Regions from separate parts of the Mesobacillus boroniphilus genome, predicted to be linked through region 2. Evidence: riboswitches for the same ligand, from Rfam matches in the RefSeq annotation. Region 2 holds a riboswitch; the other holds the start of a gene.
What was found. A riboswitch is a leader RNA that binds a small molecule or an ion and turns the genes downstream of it on or off. The one in region 2 is predicted to bind cyclic di-GMP.
Positions count from the first base shown of each region.

Region 1 (4,430 bases), 690 kb from region 2:
CAATACGGAAGTGTCATGAGGCTCCACCACTAATGTTTCGTATACTTCATATTGGTAAGTATTGTTTTTATCGCTTACCGTCACGGTATCTCCTTCGTTTACTTCATCGAGCCGGTTGAACATACTGCCATAGGCTCTGTTTCGATGGGCGGCAATAGCGCTGTTCCCTGGCATCCCTGGAGCCGGCGTTCCTTCCAGGAGCCCAGCCCCTATATCCAAATTTGCATCCGACGCTCCATTTAATATAGGCAGCTTTACGCCAATCTTGTCTATTTCAATTACTCCTACGATGCCATTGGACATTTTCTTTTTTGTTTCGGTTTTAGCTGCTGCTTTTTGCTCCGATTCTTGTTTTTCAGTTTGCGGAACTTCATTCATACTGGTCTCCGCCTTAGTTTTGATACTGAGTACTTCCTCAAGTTCCCTAAGACTCTCAGCAGCGATCTGCTCCCCCTGACTGCTGTCCTCCCAGGTTTCAATCATCTTCTCCTGATTGTAGGCGGTGTAATAATCTTTTGCTGCTGGATAAAAGAAGATCGATAGACCAGCAAGGATCATTAATAGCGATAATACCTTTTTCATGAATTTCACCTCTTATAAAAATAAAAGAGGGGAATCGCTTCCCCTCCAACTCGAGTTTAGTTCTTCAATGGATTCTTGAACCTTAGCATGACCCCTCCTGCGGCGATCAGGAATCCTAGCACATAGAACATCGCCCTGCTGCTTTCACCTGTTTGAGGGAGGACCTCTCCGTTCCATACCTGCTCATTTGTTGTGCCATCAGGTGTATTTCCTGATCCTGAATTATTCTCAGGTCCTGTCGTATCATTTTCCCCGTCTGATTCATTCTCTCCTGTTTCTTCCTCTACCATTTCACCTTCCATTTCCCAGTTCAATTGAAGTGTCAGTACACTATCCACCATTTCCAAGGACTCGATTTGCGAAAGTAGGATTAATTTGGTTTCACCGTTCCTTGTGATTTCAATGCCACGAATCAATTCTAGTTCGATTTCTTCCATCAGAGTAAGGCTGAAAAGAGCATTGACTCTTTCAAATTCAATTCTCTTGCCACTCATCATTCGCAATGTCACTTTTTCAATCTGACGCGGATTCTCGTCTATCATGATTTTAATCATTGTTAGCACGTTCACAGTTTCATCAACTTCCTCTGAATCCTCTGATCCAGCCGGTTCTTCTGCAGGAAGTTCACAACTTTCCAGCCAGTAATTCACTGAACCTTCCGCTTCAACACCCACTCTTATTTCACTTACTGGTACCACAAGTACTTCCCCTGTTGTAAAAATCAATTTGAATGCCGTGACATTATCTTTTATGAACTCACCTTCATCAAAAGTTTTATACAGCGGTGATGAACCTGGATTCGTCATTTCTTCCCACACGCCATTCACCTGAACAAAGGCTGTTTCAACAGGATCGACACATTGATCGATATGCAGGTGAATCTGCGTACTTGTATTTTCATTGGCTGTTACGGTTCCATCCTCAGCTGCTGTCGACTCATTTTCGTCTGCTGAAGCATTAGCTTCTTCTGGAGGATTACTTTCTTCTGAAGCATTACTTTCTTCCAGAGCATTAGTTTCCTCTGAAGCACTTTCTTCCTCCGGAGCATCAATTCCCTCTGCAGTATTGACTTCCTGATTGGCACTGTTTTCAGATTCTTCAGGTTGATTTGTTGTTTCTTGATCCGAGTTACTTTGTGCTTGGTCAGATGTTATTTTAGTGTCTGATCCTTCCTCAACATTTGTTTCATTTTCCGTAGATGCTGCTTTTACCTCACCATTAGACTTTTCCTTCTGGTCTGCAGACTTTGTAGTTTCTGTGTTATTTTTTTGAACCTGCTCTTCTTGGTTACTAGTATTTTCTTCGAATTTTGCTCCTTGCTCATTATTTTCCGCGGCAAATGCACCTGTAACCGGGGATGTAATCATGACCATTAGCATGAATGCAACTAAGGATAAACGCTTTTTAATTTTCAAAATTTCTACTCCTTTTCGAATAAAATTTTACACTAAAAATGACTGAATATTCAGTTATTTCACAAGAGTTCTTGCCTCCTTTTCCTTGTATTCATCCTTTTTTACTAGACAAAACAACAGCGAGAATATCTCTAATTTCATGGCAGCTAGGACAATCTTAGCTAGAAAGCTACAGCCTTAGACTCCTTGCTTTGCGTCCCTGTCTTTCAATCAGGATTGCCTTGAGCATGATTGGTGTTAATGTCAATTTTTATGTAAATTGTTCCTGCTGCTCCATTGTCTTACATTTAGAGACTTACCACAGTTAACCAGCTACTTAAACATATAGTCCTAGAAATGTTATTGGTAAATTTTTCTTCAGTTTCTTTTTTACCCGATAAGGATGATGATTTCAGTAAAAACGGAGTCTTTTCTTACAAAAATCATTAAGATTTTTTACCCATATAAAGACAAAGGACCCAGGGTTAATCCCCTGGATCCTTATTTTACGTTTATAGAGACATACGATAGATTTCCAATACGTCGTCTTTATTCAATTTTGCAAAGTTGCCAAACTCGCCGTTTACCATTGCCTTATCTGCCATTACTTCCAGCTTGCTGTCATCAATGTCATAATCAGCAAGTCGTGATGGTGCACCGATGCTGTTCCAGAATTCACGCAGCTTTTCGATTCCTTCCAAGCCTGCTTCTTCGTCTGTCTTGCCTTCTGGATTCACGCCGAAGACCCTGACAGCCAATTTCTTGAAACGTTCTGGTTTTACCTTAAGGTTATGCTTCATCCAGTTCGGGAACAGGATGGCCAGCCCGCCTCCATGAGGGATATCATACACTGCAGATACCGCGTGCTCAATATTATGAGTTGCCCAATCGCCGCGGTAACCCATGTTAAGGATTCCATTCAATGCCATTGTTCCTGAATAAAGGATGGTAGCACGATATTCGTAGTTCTCCAGGTCCTCAAGCAGCTTTGGAGCTGTTTCCATCACTGTCAAAAGCAAGGATTCGGCCATACGGTCCTGGTATTCAGTGTTCTCTGTCAAATGGAAATAGTGCTCGAATACATGTGACATCATGTCAACAATGCCGTAGATTGTTTGGTCCTTAGGAACTGTAAATGTGTTCACAGGATCTAAAATAGAGAATTTAGGGAAAGTCACCGGGCTTCCCCAGCCATATTTTTCATTCGTTTCCCAATTGGTAATGACAGAGCCGGCATTCATTTCGGAACCTGTAGCCGCCAATGTCAGCACAGTTCCGAACGGAAGTGCTTCTGATGCAAAAGCCTTCTTCGTGACAAGGTCCCAAGCATCGCCATCGTATTTGGCTCCGGCTGCGATTGCCTTCGTGCAGTCAATTACACTGCCACCTCCCACCGCGAGCAATAATTCAATGCCTTCCTCTTTGCAGATTTCCACACCTTTATGAACAGTCGACAGACGAGGGTTCGGTTCAACACCCGAAAGTTCGAATACCTCAGCTCCGATTTCTTTTAAGTAATTCATGACAGAGTCATAAAGCCCATTCCGCTTAATGCTGCCTCCGCCATATACAAGCAGAACCTTCTTGCCATATTGAGGGACTTCATTCTTAAGCTGCTCAAGTTGGCCTTTGCCAAAGATTAGTTTTGTTGGATTATAAAATGTAAAGTTATCCATTTTTTATCACCTTCCTCAAGGCTAATTATGTTCCTTTTTTAAAAGCAATGCAAAAAATACACTTCTTAATGTTCTCCAATGTGCTCCAAAATGTTACAACCTTTTTTAGCAGGGTAGATTTTTAATATAGCGTGGATGAATAATTCATCATCTGCTGAATCACTCTATAAAAGAACAAATTTAGTATAAGGAGGAAACACCCATGAGCGGTATTCAACGTGCAGCACTTGTTCTTACCATTATCGGGGCCATCAACTGGGGCTTAGTAGGGTTCTTCCAATTCGATCTTGTTGCAGCAATTTTCGGCGGACAGGATTCAGCATTGGCTCGAATCATCTATGGCCTGGTTGGTCTTGCTGGTTTAATAAACATCGGTCTTCTATTCGCGCCAAGCGAAAGAGAGGAAAGAGCGGCAGAACCACGGGCTACGCGATAACTAGAAAAGCGAAAGCGCCTTGGTCAGCCCCGACAAGCGCTGGAGGGCCTGACAGTGAAGTCGTTCTTTGACTTCATTGGCAGGACCGAAGCGTCTCGAGGGGCTAGGCGCTGGAGCTGGACATTTCTCGAAGTTGTATTACACTTTCTTATCTCTTTAGAAAAGCGCAAGCGCCTTGGTCAGCTTCGACGGTATTTACATGAAAAACCCCGCCACAAAGGCGGGTTTTCTCATTTTTATGATAATACTTTCTTGATTCGTTCAATCGCCCAGTCAAGTTCTTCCTGGCTGATGACAAGCGGCGGTGCGAAACGGATGACCGTATCATGCGTCTCTTTGCAA
Region 1 is NZ_QTKX01000002.1:751,325-755,754, reverse strand. It holds gene DYI25_RS16555 (class D sortase) at 1-582, opposite strand, end outside; gene DYI25_RS16550 (LPXTG cell wall anchor domain-containing protein) at 639-1,997, opposite strand; cyclic di-GMP riboswitch class I at 2,136-2,228, opposite strand; gene DYI25_RS16545 (iron-containing alcohol dehydrogenase) at 2,489-3,652, opposite strand; gene DYI25_RS16540 (DUF378 domain-containing protein) at 3,855-4,088, shown strand; gene DYI25_RS16535 (ornithine--oxo-acid transaminase) at 4,325-4,430, opposite strand, start outside.
Region 1: another riboswitch for cyclic di-GMP. It lies ahead of DYI25_RS16550 (LPXTG cell wall anchor domain-containing protein); the one in region 2 lies ahead of DYI25_RS13415 (hypothetical protein).

Region 2 (4,430 bases):
AAAGAGAGATTCCTTTGTAGTCAGCAATGAATTCCGGAAGTTCATGGAGGATCGCCGAAAATTGCTCAAGCCACGGTTTATTCTGAATGAACTTCTCAAGTGGAAGCATATGGGTGTGGATCGTAAATAAAATCCCATTGCTTTTTGGCAGACGGAATAATTTTTGGACCTCCACCCGAAGATGCACAAGCTCGCCAACATTTTCTTTCGTCACTTTTTTTCGAGCATGGCCCCATTCAGCAAAGGTTTCAAGCGAAGTATCCAGCTTGTTCCCTGCCATAAGGGACCAATTTTTCCTGCCCCATGGTTTGCCTGCCTCAATTCTCATTAAAAATTGCCGGATCCTTTCATCAAGCGAATCAAACCCTGGAATCGGTGAATGTATCTCCTTAAAAGACATCCCCGCATCAAAGTAAAGGGACCAATTCGCAGGGAAACACAGCTGCCCTGCATCTAAAAACAGGTCCCCATCCCGCTGCATCATCAAGATTAAATCCTCTTGGACATGCCGGCCAATAAAATCAAGGGGATCCAGTTCCAATGTTTCATGGTCACCAAATGTAAAAGTGATTTTTTCACCAAAAAGCAGATTTGAGAACACCCACTGGTCATTCTGTTTAATCAATTCAAACTTATCAGGATATGATTCTACAAGATGATGAACGATTAAAGATAACACTTCCCACTGCGCATCAAGTGTATGGGGGGAAGAGTAATAGCATCGTTCCGGATGATTCGTAAGCAGTTTTCTTTTCAAAGTAACTTCATCTATATACTGATCCGTTATTTCTATCGGATTCGGCGGATCTAATGGAGATGCATTGTTAGAGTATCGATAAACATCCCTGTCCCCAAAAGGATATGGAAAAGATAGAAGATTATCTGTTGAGTTCATGGGAAGCACCTCTTTTCAGAATATTTCATTTAATTCATACTATACAGAAGTTGACGCTGGAATTCACTAAAGTTATCGCTGCTTTGCTTCCAAGTTCTTTTACTTAGTCACTTTTGGCAAAAAAAAAGCGGCTAACCTCCAGGGCAGCCACTTTTTTAAAACTATTACTTTAGCATTTTTGAAAAAACATCTTTTAGCGATTTTCCTTTTTTATAATATATTTCATCACGGACTTTTTCATTGATCGTTTGCCATAGCATGATTTCGACATCTGAAAGAGGCTTTGATTCCTCTTCTTTTATGAAGGCAGCAAAATAGTCGAGTGGCACGCCATAAAACCTTGAAATATCCGCCATGATTTCAAAAGAAACCGATTTCCGGGCTCCCTTTTCAAGCATGCTTAAGTACTGCAGTGTAATGCCCGTTTCATTTGCAACATCTTCTAAACGCAGGTCTCTTTCCCGCCTCAATCTCCTTAATTCCTGGCCTAATGGCGTTGTCATCTTAACTCACCCATCTTCCTAATCTAATTTTGATATCTGCTTGTATGTAATAATGTAATACCAGCTAACAACCGCCTCAAATAATGTAATGATGATTTCAACTGCAATCCTCGGCGACTTAAGAAATCGATTTGTTTGGAAGTGAAGTAATTCATGAACAATTGTCTGCAGCTGCTCCGGATAATCAAGCTTTTCATCGATGATGATCACCTTTCGATCATGATGGTAAATCCCCTTCACATCATTCAGGTTTATAAAATAAATACTGATTTCATATTTATTGTGAATTCTGTTAGTCAATGACTTAATATACATGTCATCAACCGACATATACTTTTTATGCATGTAACCAATAAAAGTATAATATGAGAGGAATAAAATCAGTACTAAATTCACATTCAGATGGTCGAAGAATGCAAGGATAGGGAAAATAAGCATTAACTCGAATATCATAGGTCCGAACCTGTCTAAAAACAATTTGCTTGTTACTGCCCCTGTCTCAAGTAAGACATAGCTATATTTTAAAATAGTGCTTAAAAAGAGCATCATGGTCAATGTAAGATAACGAGCTAAATAGGTTTTGTCAGTATACTCATTATAAAACTCATTACAGACGATGATAATAATGATGTACATCGACAACAACGCTATTATAGATTTTAAACTCCCTCTTTTTTGCATAAAGATAGCGAATAAGCTATCTACCAGAAGGTAAATAAATCCGTAAACAACTGAGAAACGGTCGAAAATAATCAATGACATTATGACGTGAAAGAAGGAATATCCAAATCCAGAAAACACTTTTAGATTGATCCTGTCGAAAATGACCATAATACATAGAAATAAAAGGACATTCCCTTCAAGCTCATGCGGTATCTTGATATACAGAAACGTCAAAATAATTGCCGGTAGAAGAAACAAAAGAAAGTATGCTTTCTGGTAAAAATTCTTAATGGTATCCCCTCCGAACTCATTAGCGTATCTCTAAATATACTTTATTACAGCCGGCATCTATAAGATATTTTAAATTTTCGACAAATTCTTTAGGATTCCTCAGAAATTTGTCTATCAAAATAAATATTTTTATACAATTGTTTAATATAAAATCTTATTAGAGCAGAGGATTATCATTTATTCTTCTGTCTTTCCTCCCATACGAGTGCAAATCATTGGTTTGCACTCTTTTTTTATCATAAAATAATTGTCGAAGGAAAATTATGTATTTAAACTTTAGTTTAATATAAAATCAATTTATAAGCGGTGGAAAACTGAAGTGGCCACTTTATGACGTTCCATCGTAAAAAAGATTGGGATCGATAGCTCATACCCAATCTGATAGTGGGAAGCTTTGAAGTACAGCCTCTACTTGGACACTTTGGCTGTATGGAGCTACTAGTGTAACCGGCCCTCTTAGTTATTATTTTTTAATCTAAGGGGAGATAAGAAAAATGAAAAAAGTGTTAGTTGGATTAGCTGCAGGAGCATTGGCAATGGGTATTTTCGCAAGTTCATCACTTGCAGCAGTAACGTATGACTCAGCAACAGGAACAGGGTTTGTTGGTAAGGGCGATGTTCAGCTGGCATTGGGATGGAATAATGCTCAATTGCAGAAAGAAGCTGAAAAACTATTATTTACCTATGAATCAGTTGAAACTTATGAAGTAACTGTTGAATGGACTACCAATGAAGGGAAAAAAGGTGAGAAGACTCACACAGTAGATCATAAAAAAACTTCAGAAATAGCTGCAAGTTTAGATTCTAGCGCCAGAAAAGCTAATCAATTTACTGGTTTCTTTTTAAATGGTGTTAAAGATGTTACAGTTAAAGAAGCAGTACCGGCATTGGGTGATGAATTTCCTGGAGAATCAGGCCATATCGTTACTAAAGTAGAATTAGTCTCCAGTACCAGCACTTTATATGTAAACGGGACTCCATTACAATAAATTAATATGAATATATACCATGAACTTATAACAACACTAGTTCATGGTTTTTTTATGTTCCTATATTTCCGCTTTCTTTATTAATATTGTAATAACGGGCAAAGCGGTAATTTTCGGTAGTCGTACAATATATGACTTTATCCATCTGAATCAATTCGAAAATCTATGGGAATAATTATTATGGTGTAAAGTAGAGGTCTTATCGCTTGACACTCGATGAGATTTATATAATAATCGTTACTGAATTAGAATTATTATAGTTTATTGAATAGTTAACTGAATATCTTCAGTAAAACTATTTCACAAAATAATTCAAACCATTTAAGGAGGAAATTAATCATGGCATTAATCGGTTCTCAAGTTTTACCATTCACAGCACAAGCATTCCATAACGGAGAGTTCATCACTGTTTCTGAAGAAAATCTTAAGGGAAAGTGGAGCGTAGTTGTATTCTACCCAGCAGACTTCACATTCGTATGCCCTACTGAGCTTGAAGACATGCAGAACGAATACGCTGCATTAAAAGAAATGGGAGCAGAAGTATACTCTGTATCAACTGATACACATTTCACTCACAAAGCATGGCATGATCACTCAGAAGCAATCGGCAAAATTGAGTACATCATGATCGGAGACCCTTCACAGAAGATCTCTCGCAACTTCGATGTATTGAACGAAGAATCTGGCCTTGCAGACCGCGGAACTTTCATCATCGATCCAGACGGCGTAATCCAAACTGTTGAAATCAATGCAGGTGGAATCGGCCGTGATGCTAGCCAGGTAGTTAGCAAGCTAAAAGCTGCACAATATGTACGCAACAACCCAGGCGAAGTTTGCCCTGCTAAGTGGAAAGAAGGCGGAGAAACACTTAAGCCAAGCCTTGATCTTGTAGGAAAGATTTAAGGGGTACACTCCCATGTTATTAGATGCAGAAATAAAAGCACAATTAGCCCAATATCTTCAAATGATGGAGGGCGATGTGCTGCTTAAAGTTAGCGCTGGATCGGATGATGAATCACGAGACATGCTGGCTTTAGTAGATGAATTGGCAACAATGTCATCCCATATTAAAGTGGAGCATGCCGAATT
Region 2 is NZ_QTKX01000002.1:65,796-70,225, reverse strand. It holds gene DYI25_RS13430 (heme-dependent oxidative N-demethylase family protein) at 1-895, opposite strand, end outside; gene DYI25_RS13425 (helix-turn-helix domain-containing protein) at 1,060-1,398, opposite strand; gene DYI25_RS13420 (ImmA/IrrE family metallo-endopeptidase) at 1,417-2,034, opposite strand; cyclic di-GMP riboswitch class II at 2,731-2,812, shown strand; gene DYI25_RS13415 (hypothetical protein) at 2,847-3,341, shown strand; gene ahpC (alkyl hydroperoxide reductase subunit C) at 3,681-4,244, shown strand; gene ahpF (alkyl hydroperoxide reductase subunit F) at 4,258-4,430, shown strand, end outside.